Regions from separate parts of the Streptomyces sp. SYP-A7185 genome, predicted to be linked through region 1. Evidence: predicted binding sites of a transcription regulator. Region 1 holds the regulator's gene; the other holds the start of a gene.
The links. The regulator HspR, encoded in region 1, represses chaperone genes until heat shock. The targets are predictions, from matches to a motif close to TTGAGNNNNNNNNNCTCAA.
Positions count from the first base shown of each region.

Region 2: the regulator HspR is predicted to act here: its motif matches at 6,032-6,050, upstream of lon (endopeptidase La).

Region 1 covers NZ_CP122310.1:5,083,960-5,091,691, forward strand. Annotated here, with positions in the region: gene QBL25_RS22300 ((Fe-S)-binding protein) at 1-478, opposite strand, end outside; gene dnaK (molecular chaperone DnaK) at 834-2,708, shown strand; gene grpE (nucleotide exchange factor GrpE) at 2,705-3,454, shown strand; gene dnaJ (molecular chaperone DnaJ) at 3,497-4,705, shown strand; gene QBL25_RS22320 (heat shock protein transcriptional repressor HspR) at 4,707-5,171, shown strand; gene QBL25_RS22325 (hypothetical protein) at 5,326-5,829, shown strand; gene QBL25_RS22330 (hypothetical protein) at 5,953-6,576, opposite strand; gene QBL25_RS22335 (ABC transporter permease) at 6,563-7,732, opposite strand, start outside.
Region 2 covers NZ_CP122310.1:6,226,606-6,234,337, forward strand. Annotated here, with positions in the region: gene QBL25_RS27480 (multifunctional oxoglutarate decarboxylase/oxoglutarate dehydrogenase thiamine pyrophosphate-binding subunit/dihydrolipoyllysine-residue succinyltransferase subunit) at 1-2,058, opposite strand, end outside; gene QBL25_RS27485 (ATP-binding protein) at 2,319-3,404, opposite strand; gene QBL25_RS27490 (response regulator transcription factor) at 3,418-4,158, opposite strand; gene QBL25_RS27495 (spermidine synthase) at 4,225-4,929, opposite strand; gene QBL25_RS27500 (rhomboid-like protein) at 5,097-5,924, shown strand; gene lon (endopeptidase La) at 6,073-7,732, shown strand, end outside.

The DNA.
Region 1 (7,732 bases):
CGGTCTCGACGAAGTACGCCTGGCCGGTCTTGGAGCCCGCGAAGCGGGACTTGCGCCCCGGCTTGTCGGGGCGGTTCAGCTGGCGGATGACGATCAGCGTGAGGATGCCGAGCACCGTCATGGTGCCGATGAACTCGACGAAGACGTTGTACGGCGCCCACTCGCCGATGATCGGCAGCATCCAGTCGGCCTTGAAGAGCTGGCCGACGGCGTTCACGATCGTCAGCAGCAGCGAGAAGAAGCCGACCGCCACGAACCAGTGCGCGAAGCCGACGATGCCCCACCTGTTCATGCGCGTGTGGCCGAGGAACTCCTTGACCACGGTGAGGGCGCGCTGCCAGGGATTGTCGGTCCGCAGACCGGCGGGCACGGGCTGTCCGAGCCGCATGAACCGGTAGATCTGCACGATGGCACGGCCGAACAGCGCGACGCCGACCGCGATTAGGACCAGCGACACGATGATCGCGGCGAGTTGCATTTGGGGGCTCCTCGGGCCTGCGAGGCGAACTATTACTAAGCGGTAACTTATGCAGTCCGTCTGAGACTACCCACTTACTCAGCCGCACTGTAGCCAGCGAGGCGGTGATCTGCGTCGCTCAGGCAACCCTTGCCGCGTCGCGACGCGAGGGAGTGCCCCCGAAGGGGCGCGGGGAACTGCGCGACAAGCCACGACGGGCCCGCGGTCGAGAGCCGGTACCGCAGGTGAAGCCCCGACTTGCGCGTAAGCGCGAGATAAGACTTGAGCCTCCTCGACTCAGTTCTGTTGACGCCAGCGCAGCGACCATGCATCCTTGAGTCAGATCCACTCAAGAAGTACATCTGGAGGAATCGAAATGGCACGTGCGGTCGGCATCGACCTGGGCACGACTAACTCTGTCGTCAGCGTTCTTGAAGGCGGCGAGCCCACCGTCATCACCAACGCCGAGGGCGCCAGGACCACGCCGTCCGTCGTCGCCTTCGCGAAGAACGGCGAGGTGCTGGTCGGCGAGGTGGCCAAGCGCCAGGCGGTCACCAACGTCGACAGGACCATCCGGTCGGTCAAGCGCCACATGGGCACCGACTGGAAGGTGGACATCGACGACAAGGGGTTCAACCCCCAGCAGATCTCGGCGTTCATCCTGCAGAAGCTGAAGCGCGACGCGGAGTCGTACCTGGGCGAGAAGGTGGCCGACGCGGTCATCACCGTCCCGGCGTACTTCAACGACTCGGAGCGCCAGGCCACCAAGGAGGCCGGCGAGATCGCGGGCCTGAACGTCCTGCGCATCGTGAACGAGCCGACGGCCGCCGCCCTCGCGTACGGCCTCGACAAGGACGACCAGACGATCCTCGTCTTCGACCTCGGTGGCGGCACCTTCGACGTGTCCCTCCTGGAGATCGGCGACGGCGTCGTCGAGGTGAAGGCCACGAACGGCGACAACCACCTCGGTGGTGACGACTGGGACCAGCGCGTCGTCGACTACCTGGTCAAGCAGTTCAACAACGGCCACGGCGTGGACCTCTCCAAGGACAAGATGGCGCTCCAGCGCCTGCGCGAGGCGGCCGAGAAGGCCAAGATCGAGCTGTCCTCCTCCACGGAGACCACGATCAACCTGCCGTACATCACGGCGTCCGCCGAGGGCCCGCTGCACCTGGACGAGAAGCTCACGCGCGCCCAGTTCCAGCAGCTCACGTCCGACCTCCTGGAGCGCTGCAAGACGCCGTTCCACAACGTCATCAAGGACGCGGGCATCCAGCTCTCCGAGATCGACCACGTCGTTCTCGTCGGTGGCTCCACCCGTATGCCCGCCGTCGCGGAGCTCGTCAAGGAGCTGACCGGCGGCCAGGACGCCAACAAGGGCGTGAACCCGGACGAGGTCGTCGCCATCGGCGCCGCGCTCCAGGCCGGTGTCCTCAAGGGCGAGGTCAAGGACGTCCTGCTCCTCGACGTCACCCCGCTGTCCCTCGGCATCGAGACCAAGGGAGGGATCATGACCAAGCTCATCGAGCGCAACACCACGATCCCGACCAAGCGCTCCGAGATCTTCACGACGGCCGAGGACAACCAGCCGTCCGTCCAGATCCAGGTCTACCAGGGCGAGCGCGAGATCGCGGCGTACAACAAGAAGCTCGGGATGTTCGAGCTCACGGGCCTGCCGCCGGCCCCGCGCGGCGTCCCGCAGATCGAGGTCGCCTTCGACATCGACGCCAACGGCATCATGCACGTGACGGCCAAGGACCTCGGCACCGGCAAGGAGCAGAAGATGACCGTCACCGGCGGCTCCTCGCTGCCGAAGGACGAGGTCGACCGCATGCGCCAGGAGGCCGAGCAGTACGCGGACGAGGACCACAAGCGCCGCGAGGCCGCCGAGTCCCGCAACCAGGGCGAGCAGCTCGTCTACCAGACCGAGAAGTTCCTCGCGGACAACGCGGAGAAGGTCCCCGGTGACGTGAAGACCGAGGTCGAGTCCGCCGTCGAAGAGCTGAAGGAGAAGCTCAAGGGCGAGGACACGGCGGAGATCCGCACGGCCACCGAGAAGGTCGCGGCCGTCTCGCAGAAGCTCGGCCAGGCCATGTACGCGGACGCGCAGGCCGCCGGTGCCGAGGGCGCGGCCCCGGGCGCAGAGGGCGCTGAGGCCCCGAACATGTCCAAGGACAAGGACGACGACGTCGTCGACGCCGAGATCGTCGACGACGAGAAGCCCGGTGACACGAAGGGCGGCGCCGCATGACCGAGGAGACTCCGGGCTTCGGCGAGAACGCCGAGAAGCCTGACGTCCCCTCCGGCGCCACCCCTGATGACGCGGCGCCGCAGGCCGCCGAGCCCTCCCACGAGGAGGGCCCGGCGGCCCCGGCCGGGGACGCAAACAAGGCATCGGCCCAGTCGGGCCAGCAGTCGGCTCAGTCCGGCCCGTCCGCCCAGGACGTCGGTCTGATCGCCCAGCTGGACCAGGTGCGCACGGCGCTCGGCGAGCGCACGGCGGACCTCCAGCGGCTCCAGGCGGAGTACCAGAACTACCGCCGCCGGGTGGAGCGGGACAAGGTCACGGTCAAGGAGATCGCCGCGGCGAACCTCCTGTCCGAGCTCCTCCCGACCCTCGACGACGTCGGCCGCGCCCGTGAACACGGCGAGCTGGTCGGCGGCTTCAAGTCGGTCGCGGAGGCGCTGGAGACGGTCGTCGCCAAGATGGGCCTTCAGCAGTTCGGCAAGGAGGGCGAGCCCTTCGACCCGACGATCCACGAGGCACTCATGCACTCGTACGCACCGGACGTCACCGAGACGACGTGCGTCGCGATCCTGCAGCCGGGCTACCGCATCGGTGAGCGCACCATCCGCCCCGCGCGGGTGGCCGTCGCCGAGCCGCAGCCGGGCGCGCAGACGGTCAAGGGCGCCACGGACGAGGCTGCGGCCGCTGCTTCCACGGACTCCGCCGACACGGCGGAGGACAAGGAGACCGGTGGCCCCGACGAGGGCTGATGGGACCGTTTTGTTGGTGAAGCGAGAGGAGGGGCGTCGAGGATGAGCACCAAGGACTTCATCGAGAAGGACTACTACAAGGTCCTCGGCGTCCCCAAGGACGCCACCGAGGCCGAGATCAAGAAGGCGTACCGGAAACTCGCCCGCGAGAACCACCCGGACGCCAACAAGGGCAACGCGAAGGCGGAAGAGCGCTTCAAGGAGATCTCCGAGGCGAACGACGTCCTCGGAGACCCCAAGAAGCGCAAGGAGTACGACGAAGCGCGTGCTCTCTTCGGCAACGGCGGCTTCAGGGCAGGCCCCGGAGGCGCGGGCAGCGGCGGCTCGTTCAACTTCGACCTGGGCGACCTCTTCGGAGGCGGCGCCCCGGGCGGCGGTGGAGCGGGCGGCGCGGGCGGCGGCTTCGGGGGCGGTCTGGGCGACGTCTTCGGGGGGCTGTTCAACCGCGGCGGCACGGGCGCGGGCGGCGCGGGCACGCGTACGCAGCCCCGGCGCGGCCAGGACATCGAGTCCGAGGTCACGCTGAGCTTCACGGAGGCGGTGGACGGGGCCACGGTCCCGCTCCGGATGTCCTCCCAGGCTCCCTGCAAGGCCTGTTCGGGCACCGGCGACAAGAACGGCTCACCGCGTGTGTGCCCGACCTGCGTCGGCACCGGCCAGGTCACGCGGGGAGGCGGCGGCGGGTTCTCGCTGACCGACCCCTGCGTGGACTGCAAGGGCCGTGGGCTCATCGCCCAGGACCCGTGCGACGTCTGCAAGGGCTCGGGCCGCGCGAAGTCCTCGCGCACGATGCAGGTCCGCATTCCCGCGGGAGTGTCGGACGGCCAGCGCATCCGCCTGCGCGGCAAGGGCGGCCCCGGAGAGCGGGGCGGCCCGGCCGGCGATCTGTACGTGGTGGTGCACGTCGACACCCACCCGGTCTTCGGCCGCAAGGGCGACAACCTGACCGTGACGGTGCCGGTGACGTTCACCGAGGCGGCCCTGGGCGGCGAGGTGAAGGTCCCCACTCTGGGCGGCCCGCCGGTCACCCTGAAGCTGCCCCCGGGCACCCCGAACGGTCGTACGATGCGGGCGCGGGGCAAGGGCGCGGTCCGCAAGGACGGTTCACGGGGCGACTTGCTCGTGACGGTGGAGGTCTCGGTTCCGACCGAACTCTCCGACGCGGCGAAGGAAGCCCTGGAGGCGTACCGCAAGGCGACTGCGGACGACGATCCGCGGGCAGAACTGTTCCAGGCCGCGAAGGGAGCATGAGATGGACGGCCGTCGTCGACAGTCCAATTTCGGGCGGGCGTACCAACTGACCGACGAGACGCCGGTCTACGTCATCTCCGTGGCCGCCCAGCTGAGCGGCCTCCACCCGCAGACCCTGCGCCAGTACGACCGCCTCGGCCTGGTCTCCCCGGACCGCACGGCGGGCCGCGGCCGGCGGTACTCCGCCCGCGACATCGAACTGCTCCGCACGGTGCAGCAGTTGTCGCAGGAAGAGGGCATCAACCTCGCCGGCATCAAGCGCATCATCGAGCTGGAGAACCAGGTCGCCGCGCTCCAGGCGAGGGTGGTGGAGCTCTCCAGCGCCGTGGAGGGCGCGGCCGCCGCGATGCAGCAGCGCGAGGCGGCGGTCCACGCGTCCTACCGCCGCGACCTGGTTCCGTACCAGGACGTGCAGCAGGCGAGCGCGCTGGTGGTGTGGCGTCCGAAGAGGACGTCCGAGCAGTAGTTTCCCGTGCCGTACGGACCGGGGCCGGGAGGGGAACCTCCCGGCCCCGGCGTGCGTTTGCGGAGACGACCGAAGATTTTTTGGCAGTGCGTGACGTGCGGTGCGTGGCGTGCGCTGCCCTGCATGCTGGTGCCGGGAAAGCGGGGGACTCGCCATGGCCATGGTGGGACTGTTCTGGATCGCCGAGGGCGATGTGTACGTGGGCGCGAAGCCCTCGGGTCTTGCCGCGGGGGTGCGGCTGACGCCGGAGGGCGTGCTGGCCCTGGGGGACAAGCAGGCGGGCCTGTGGCCCTGGGAGGACGTCCGGGCCCTGACCGTCGAGGACGCCCCCGTGAAGTCCCTGAAACGCAACGTGGGCGTCCTGGTGGACCTCGCGCTGACGGTGGGCCTGGGCGGCGGCGACGAGGCCCCGACGATGACGCTGCGGGTCTCGGGCGCCGAGGGCGACACGGACCTGACGGTGTACACGGCAGCGGCGACGGGCTACTCCCGCACGGAGCACGACCTCTCCCTCGCCCTCCTCACCCACCTCACGCAGGGCGCGGCGACCCTCCTGACGACCCTGTCGGCGATGGCGGACTGGGGCCGCCACCACGAGGGCACCACCCCAAACCCCTCAACCCGCGAAACACTGCTCCGCACATGGACGAACTCCTGACGGCGTCCTAATCCCTCCGCCAACGCAATCCCGACGCGAACGATCCCGACGCGAACGCAATCCCGACGGATCCTGATGCCGGCGGATTCCTGCCGCCACCAGAGCCGCGTACGCCTGGGCACCTCACGAGGGCCGCCCACGGAGCCGGCGGAGGAAGACCTTCCGGCGCCAGGGAGTCGCCGCCGTCGCCGTGACGCCGAGGCCCAGGGCGACCGCGGCGACCGTCCAGCTGAAGAGGTCGGCGCCCGGCCGGGCCGTCCAGTCCCACCAGGTGGAGGGGTACCAGACCAGCGGGAGGACCGAGGCCAGCGGGACGGCCCAGCCGAGCTGCGGCCCCAGCAGCTCGGCGGAGACCAGGGCGAGCCCCAGCCAGATCACGACGGACCGGACGAAGACGACCCCGGAGTCCGGACCGTTGGCGAGGGCCTCCGCTCCGAACGAGAAGGCGCACACCGTCAGGGTCAGCGCCGTGCAGTACACGGCCCGCAGCCGACGCAGCGCGGACGCTCCCATCGCGTCGTGGGCGGACATGGCTCCGTCGAGGGCGGCGCAGAGGAACACCGCGGACAGAAGCGGGAGTTCCTGCCGGTAGGGCACGCCGGTGGTGACGCCTCCGCTGCCTAGTGAGGGCAGCGCGATGTGGGTGCCGCCGAAGAGCGCGGACAGCAGGGCGACCACCGCGGTCCCGGCCAGGACCGCCGCACCCCGGTGGACCCTCGCGTAACGGAGCAGGTCAGTGGCGTTCATCGGGCTCGCACCACGAACTCTCGCGAAGGACGTGGCCGCGTTCCCGCTCGACCCAGTCCCGCTGTTCGGCCGACGGCATCCGCACCGCCCTGGCCGCGTCGCGCCGGGCGGCCGAGACTCCTTCGACGTGGAGGCCCGCGTCCGCGACGGCCGGGTCCTGCCCCATGGCCTCGTATTCGAGCCACAGGTGGATGTTGTCCATGGACCGCCACGCGCGGCGCTCCTCCTGGGGTGGCCCGCACAGGCCGAACGACTCGGTGAACACCTGGTCGGCCATGGCGATCGCCGCGGTGCGCACGTGCCCTTCGGCGATGTCGAAGCCCGCGTCGCCCAGGCCGGTTCGCCGGAGTCCGAACTCGCGGAACTCGGCGGGCACCTTGATCCAGGGCATCGTGACCCGGTCGAGGCGCCGGGCCATCGCGGTCAGCTCCGGCAGGTACTTGCGGTGCTCGGGCCAGACGCACACCCTCGGGGCGCTCGCGGCGGCCCGGTCGCACAGCGGCGTGACCGCCGACGCCGGACGGTCCACGCGCAGTTCACCGGCGGCCGGGGCCGCGGCCAGCGCGGCGAGCGAGACGGCCACCGACCCGACGGCCACACCACGGACGTGCCGCGGCGACTTCCGGTGGGGCGCCGGGCGCTCGGCCCGCCTCCGCAGCGGCGGCGCCGTCACGGCCAGTACGGCGAGAGCGAGCGCGCACAGCAGGCGAAGGGCGACCGGCAGAGGGCTCATGTGGGTGTCCGGAGGCCCCGCGAGGACGGTGAACTTGAACGGCAGGGCCAGCATGCCGATGAAGCAGCACAGCGCGCACACGACGGGCGTGAAGGCCGCAGAGGGCCACCAGCGGCCGGCCAGGTGTCCCGCGGACGCGAAGATGATCAGGGTCGAGGCGCCGAGGAGCAGGTAGGACGGCCACAGGAAGCCCGGTCCCGCTTCGCCGAGCGAGACGGCGGCGGCGGTGAGGCAGCCGGCCCCGTACGCGAGGAATCCGAGCGTGAGGGTGGCGGCCAGCCGTACGGCCTCGATCCGCCAGGCCGGCCGGGCGGCCGCGAGGAGGAACTCGGGCATCCCCGCCCGGGACGCACGTCCGGCCTGCCAGGCGGAGACACCGGCCAGCACGGGCCCCAGGAAGAGCGTCACGACCTGCGCCGCCAC
Region 2 (7,732 bases), 1.1 Mb from region 1:
GACGGGCAGGACCGTGAAGTCCGTGCCGCCCTTGTTGATGATGTCCTGCTTGGCGCGGGTGATGCCCTCGATGACCGGGTCGACCGTCTCCAGGTGGGAGGGGTTCGCGGCGAGCGAGACCTTGATCTGCTCGCCGTCCAGGCCGGTGAAGGTGCCCTCGGCGCCCAGGTGGTACTTCACGTCGCCGGAGCCGTGCATGGACTTGGGGTCCATGTTGCCCTCGAACTCGCGGAAGATCTGGGCGTACGACTTGCCCACGATGTTCGCGAGGACGTTCAGACGGCCGCGGTGGGCCATGCCGATGACGACCTCGTCCAGGCGCGACTCGGCGGCGCTGTCGATGACGGCGTCCAGCAGCGGGATGACGGACTCGCCGCCCTCCAGGGAGAAGCGCTTCTGGCCGACGTACTTCGTCTGGAGGAACGTCTCGAAGGCCTCGGCGGCGTTCAGCCTGCGCAGGATGCGCAGCTGCTCCTCGCGCTCGGGCTTCGTGGCGTGGGTGCGCTCGATGCGGTCCTGGAGCCACTTGCGCTGCTTCGGGTCCTGGATGTGCATGAACTCGATGCCGGTGGTGCGGCAGTACGAGTCGCGCAGGACGCCGAGGACGTCGCGCAGCTTCATCATCGACTTGCCGGCGAAGCCGCCGACCGCGAACTCCCGCTCCAGGTCCCACAGGGTGAGGCCGTGCTCGGTGATGTCCAGGTCGGGGTGCTTGCGCTGCTTGTACTCCAGCGGGTCCGTGTCGGCCATGACGTGGCCGCGGACACGGTAGGAGTGGATCAGCTCGAAGACGCGGGCGGCCTTCGTGACGTCGTCGTCGTGCGAGGCGTCGATGTCCTTGAGCCAGCGGACCGGCTCGTACGGAATGCGCAGCGCCTTGAAGATCTCGTCGTAGAAGTCGTTCTCGCCGAGCAGCAGGTTCGCGACGATCCGCAGGAACTCGCCCGAGGCGGCGCCCTGGATGACCCGGTGGTCGTAGGTCGACGTGAGCGTCATGACCTTCGAGATGCCGAGCTTGTTCAGGGTGTCCTGGGAGGTGCCCTGGAACTCCGCGGGGTAGTCCATCGAGCCGACGCCCATGATGACCGACTGTCCGGGCATCAGGCGGGGGACCGAGTGGACCGTGCCGAGGCCGCCGGGGTTGGTCAGCGAGACCGTGACACCGGTGAAGTCGTCCATGCCGAGCTTGCCGTCGCGGGCGCGCCGGACGATGTCCTCGTAGGCCTGCCAGAACTCGAAGAAGTTCAGCGTCTCGGCCTTCTTGATGCCCGCGACGACCAGCTGGCGGTCGCCGTTCGGCTTCACGAGGTCGATGGCGAGGCCGAAGTTGATGTGCTCCGGCTTGACCAGCGTCGGCTTGCCGTCCTTCTGCACGAAGGAGTAGTTCATCGACGGCATGGCCTTGATGGCCTGCACCATCGCGTACCCGATGAGGTGCGTGAAGGAGATCTTCCCGCCGCGGGCGCGCTTGAGGTGGTTGTTGATGACGATGCGGTTGTCGAAGAGCAGCTTCACCGGGACGGCGCGGACCGACGTGGCCGTCGGGACCTCCACCGAGGCGTTCATGTTCTTCGCGACCGCGGCGGCGGGGCCGCGCAGCGTCACGTACTCGGGCCCGGCCGGGGCCTCCTCGGCAGGGGCCGCGGGCTCCGCCTTGGCGGCGGGCTTCGCGGCGGCCGGCTTGGCGGCGGGGGCGGGAGCGGCTGCCGCGGGCTTCGCAGCCGGGGCTGCGGGCGCGGCGGGTGCTGCGGGAGCCGCGGGGGCGGCAGGCGCGGCCGCGGGTGCGGCGGGAGCTGCGGGGGACGTGGTGTCCGCAGCCCCCGCGGCTGCGTCACCCGCCGGCTTGGCCGGGGCGGCGGCCGGTGACGCGGCTGCTCCCGGCTTGTAGTCGGCGAAGAAGTCCCACCAGGCTCGGTCGACCGAATTCGGGTCCTGGAGGTACTGCTGATAGATCTCGTCGACGAGCCACTCGTTGGGACCGAAGGCAGCAGCAGGGTCCTTGCCCTGACCGTCTTGGTCGGTCGAGATGCTCGAGCTACTGGGGGACTGTGACGACACGGCGGTAACCGCCCTCTTCCGCTTCACAAGGTGATGGACAGCGGGAATTAAGGCTACGCCTCCATTGCCGCCAGGTGCAGACCGGCCCCGTCATCCGTCGCGTAAGTCACATTGGAGGGATGGTTTCGGCGGCTCGAATGGCGGGAAACAAGCGAGGTTCCGGAACGCAGGATTGCCGCGCGGGCCCTGCCCAGCGCGGCGGCGTCACCCGGGCGCGTAACCGGATGCGCCCGCGAATCGCTTCCTTTTCGAACCCTACGTCAACTTCGCACTTCGGGCAGGCCCGGAAGGGTGACCTGGATGCGGCAGCCACGAGGGGATTCGGCCACTCCGATGTGCCCGCCGTGCAGATCGACCGCCCAGCGCGCGATGGCGAGGCCGAGACCGGTGCCGCCGTCGCTGCCGGGTCCCTGGGGCGGGCTGTTCGTGTGGCTGCCGCGGTTGAAGCGCTCGAAGACGCGGTGCCACTCCGACTCCGGGATGCCGGGGCCCTCGTCCAGGACCTCCAGGTCCAGGGACTCGGGGTAGAGGCCGCGCCGGGCGCGCACGGTGACGCGGCCGTGCGGCGGGCTGTGCTTGACCGCGTTGTCGATGAGGTTGGCCACCACCTGGTGCAGGCGCTCGGCGTCCGCGTGCGCGGTCAGCTCGGGCGGCGTCACGTCCAGGTGCAGGTGCACGTCCGTACGGGTGTGGCTGCCGGAGCCCGAGGCCATGCCCGCGCGCGCGGAGGCCACCATGTTGGCCTCCTTCAGGACGCCCGACAGGTAGGGCCACACCTCGAAGCGGCGGGCCCGCAGCGGGACGACGCCGTTGTCCAGGCGGGAGAGGTCGAGCAGGGTCTCCACGAGGCGCCCGAGCCGCTCCGTCTGCTTCAGGGCCGTACGCATGGTCTCCGGGTCGGCGGCGGAGACTCCGTCGACGACGTTCTCCAGGACCGCGCGCAGCCCCGCGATGGGGGTGCGCAGCTCGTGCGAGACGTTGGCGACCAGCTCCTTGCGCTGCTGGTCCTGGGCCTCCAGGTCGTCCGCCATGCGGTTGATCGTGGTGGCCACGTCGCCCAGCTCGTCGCGGCGGTCCGCGCCGCGCACCCGGCGCGTGTAGTCGCCGTGCGAGACGGCGCGCGCCACGGAGTTCATCTCGTCCAGGGGCGCGGTGAGGCTGTGGGCCACGAACTGCGTGATCAGCAGCGTGGCGATCACCGAGAAGACGGTGATGAAGCGCAGCTCCGTCTCCGTCTTCATCGCCACCATCAGCAGACCCGTGGTGATGAAGACCGAGACGACCACGAGGGTGCCGAGCTTGGTCTTGATGGAGAACGGCCGCAGCCCGCCGAAGGGACCGGTCATGGGAGGGCCCACCTCACGGGGTCGGGGTCTCCAGGGCATAGCCCACGCCGTGCACCGTGCGGATCCGCTCGGCACCGATCTTCCGGCGCAGCGCCTTGATGTGGCTGTCGACGGTCCGGGTGCCCGACGCGTCCGCCCAGTCCCACACCTCGGCGAGCAGCTGCTCGCGCGAGAGGACGGCGCGCGGCGTGTTGGCCAGGCAGACCAGGAGGTCGAACTCCGTCGGTGTGAGGTGGACGTCCTCGCTGCGGACCCTGACCCGCCGCTGGGCGTGGTCGATCTCCAGCTCGCCCAGCCGCAGGATGCCGCTGCGCGGGGTGGTCGCGGCCAGCGCGGCCCGCTCGACCCTGCGCAGCAGGACGTGCACGCGGGCGGCCAGCTCCCGCATGGAGAACGGCTTGGTCATGTAGTCGTCGGCGCCGACGCCGAGCCCGACCAGCATGTCCGTCTCGTCGTCGCGCGCCGTCAGCATGAGGACCGGCACGGGCCGCTGGGCCTGCACCCGGCGGCACACTTCGAGCCCGTCGAAGCCCGGCAGCATGATGTCCAGGATCAGCAGATCGGGCTGCCAAGCCTGCGCGGTGTCGACGGCCGATGGGCCGTCCACCGCCGTTTGCACTACGAAACCCTCGGCACGTAGCCGGGCGGCGATGGCGTCGACGATCGTCGGGTCGTCCTCGACCACCAGAACCCGGCGCTGGGCGCCTGGCATCGCCGCCGTCGCGCCGTTGTGGGAGGTGTGTGTCTGCTCCATCGCCCCGCCCCTGACACTGATCGCTTGTGTTCGGTCAGCAGGGTACGGGTCGCGAAGGCACCTCGGCTACGCAGCCCTTACGCCGAGGTGCACCACGTCGGGTACGCCTCGGGCAACGGGCATCTCTTCCGTCCGTACCGACTGGAATCCGGCATTCCGTAGAGCGAAGTCGAAAGTGGACGAGGGCTGGGCCGACCACACGGCCAGCACGCCACCCGGGTTCAGACGGGCCCGGCAGGCCGCCAGACCGGCGGCGGAATAGAGGGAGTTGTTGTCCTCGGTGACGGTCCAGTCCGGTCCGTTGTCGATGTCCAGACAGAGCGCGTCGTACGTCCTCGGGGCGCCGCGCGGGACGTCGGTGCCCCGCAGATGGGCCACGAGGTCTGTGTGCAGGATCTCCGTGCGCGGGTCGGCGAGCGCGGCGCCCGAGATCCCGGCCAGCGGGGCGTCCGCCCCCGCGCGGTGCCAGTCGATGACGGCCTGCTCGCGCTCCACGACCGTGATGCGGCCCCAGCGCCGGTCGGCGGCCGCGTGGGCGAGGGAGAAGCCGACGCCCAGGCCGCCGATGAGCACGGTGGGCTCACGGGGGTCCGTCAGCGCGTCGTACGCCGCGTCGACGAGCAGCCGCTCCGAGCGGCCGTCCGAAGTGTCCATCAGGAAACAGCCGTTGGCGATGATCTGAAGCAGCGCACCGTGGCGCCGCAGTACGACTTCGCCGTACGGCCCCTCACGCCGGTCGATGACGACGGGGGCGGTGGTGTGGGTGTGCATGGCGGTCAGCGTAGGGGCCCGGTATCGGGGAAGGCTCGGGATATTCGGCGACGCGGACGCGGTGGAGGCCCGTGGGGTTGATGTGATTCGCGTCTCACGTGGCGCCGGTCATAGACAGCGCCGGAAAAATCATCAAAGGGTGGACGGGACGGAAGGAGCGCCACACCGTGAACCGGAGTGCGCCGGCTGCCCCCACGGCACCCGGGGAGCCCGAGGGCCCCAAGGAGCCCGAGGACCCCGAGGACCCCGCGGTCATCGCCCCGCCCGGCCTCGACGGCATCCCCCGTCAGCGGGACCACGCATGCGAGCCGGCCGTCCCGGCGGCCGCTTCCGGGACGAGCGCGCCGTCCGCGCCCGCCGGCGGCGCTCTGCGCCCGCGCCTTCCGCACCTCCGCAGGCTGCTGCCGACCCCCACCGGGACGCCTTTCACGTTCGGGTACGCGGCGGTCCTCGCCCTGACGTCTCTCCTGACCTCGTACGCGGACCCGTCCCTGATCGCGGAGCTGCACCGGCACTCCAGCACGGACGTCGCGCACCTGGCCCAGCAGCCGTTGCTCGTCCTGGTGGCCAGCGCCCTGTGGATCGCCGGGGGCATCGCGTCGCCGTACGCGATCGGCTTCCTGCTGGTCCTCACGGCCCTGGAGCGCCGCATAGGCGCGCTGCGCACGGCGGGCGTCTTCCTGCTCGGCCATGTCGTGGCCACCCTCGCCACCGAGGTCCCGGTGGGCCTCTCGGTCCTCGCGGGCCATCTGCCGGACAGTTCCCTGCACCGCCTCGACTACGGCATCAGCTTCGGCGTCGCGGCGAGCGTCGGCGCGCTGGCCGGGCTGTTCCGGCCGTGGCTGCGGTGGCTGGTGCTCGCGGGCTTCGGCGGCATGCTGATCGACGACCTGATCGCGTTCACGGACCCGATGACGAACTGGGGCCACCTCCTCGCCCTCGCACTCGGCATCGCCACCTGGCCGCTGGTACGCCGCCGACGCCTGCCCGCCTGACCGGAACCGCCCTCCACACCCCCCTTCGTGACCGTGCGTTCCGGCATGCGCCGAAGTGATCGCTCAGAGCGAACATCCCCCGGGGAACATTCATGGACTCACGAGCATTGAGTCCACATAGCTCAACTTGAATGCCGAAGGGGAGATCATGTCTGCTGAGTCCGCTGAGCCGAAGGCGTCCACGCCGCTCACCCTGCCCGTGCTGCCGCTCGACGACGAGGTCGTCCTGCCCGGCATGGTGGTTCCGTTCGACCTGTCCGACGCCGACGTACGAGCAGCGGTGGAGGCGGCCCAGGCGGCCGCCCGCTCCAACGGGAGCAGCAAGCCGCAGGTCCTTCTTGTTCCGCGCATCGACGGGAGGTACGCCGCGACCGGCGTCCTCGGCACCGTCGAGCAGGTCGGGCGGCTTTCCGACGGCGACCCCGGCGCCCTCATCCGCGGCCGCAGCCGTGTGCGCATCGGTGCCGGCACGACCGGGCCCGGTGCCGCGCTCTGGGTGGAGGGCGTCAAGGTCGACGAGACCGTGCCCGACCCGCTGCCCGGTGCCGTCACCGAACTGGTCAAGGAGTACAAGGCCCTCGCCACCAGCTGGCTGAAGAAGCGCGGGGCCTGGCAGGTCGTCGACCGCGTCACGCAGATCGACGACGTCTCCGCCCTTGCCGACAACTCCGGATACTCCCCCTTCCTCTCCACCCAGCAGAAGATCGAGCTCCTGGAGACCGACGACCCGGCCGCCCGCCTGAAGCTCGCCACCCAGCAGCTGCGCGAGCACCTCGCCGAGCAGGACGTCGCCGAGTCCATCGCCAAGGACGTCCAGGAGGGCGTCGACAAGCAGCAGCGCGAGTTCCTGCTGCGCCGCCAGCTCGACGCGGTGCGCAAGGAGCTGCGCGAGCTCAACGGCGACAGCAAGGACACGGCCGAGGAGTCCGACGACTACCGCACCCGCGTCGAGGCCGCCGACCTCCCCGAGCACGTCCGCGAGGCCGCCCTCAAGGAGGTCGACAAGCTGGAGCGCTCCAGCGACCAGTCGCCCGAGGGCTCCTGGATCAGGACCTGGCTGGACACCGTCCTCGAACTGCCCTGGAACGACCGCACCGAGGACGCGTACGACATCAAGGGCGCCCAGCGCGTCCTCGACGCCGAGCACGCGGGCCTGGAGGACGTGAAGGAGCGCATCACCGAGTACCTCGCCGTGCGCAAGCGGCGCAGCGACCGCGGCCTCGGGGTCGTGGGCGGCCGTCGCGGCGGCGCCGTCCTCGCGCTCGTGGGCCCGCCCGGTGTCGGCAAGACCTCCCTCGGCGAGTCCGTGGCGCACGCCATGGGCCGCAAGTTCGTGCGGGTCGCGCTCGGCGGCGTACGCGACGAGGCCGAGATCCGCGGCCACCGCCGTACGTACGTCGGCGCGCTGCCCGGCCGGATCGTGCGGGCCATCAAGGAGGCCGGGTCCATGAACCCGGTCGTGCTCCTCGACGAGATCGACAAGGTGGGCTCCGACTTCCGGGGCGACCCGGCCGCCGCCCTCCTCGAAGTCCTCGACCCGGCGCAGAACCACACCTTCCGCGACCACTACCTGGAGGTCGAGCTCGACCTGAGCGACGTGGTGTTCCTGGCCACGGCGAACGTCCTCGAAGCCATCCCCGAGGCGCTGCTCGACCGCATGGAGCTGGTCAGGCTCGACGGCTACACCGAGGACGAGAAGGTCGTCATCGCCCGCGACCACCTCCTCCCGCGCCAGCTGGAGCGCGCGGGCCTCCAGACGGACGAGGTGACCCTGGCCGAGAGCGCGCTGCGCAAGCTCGCGGGGGAGT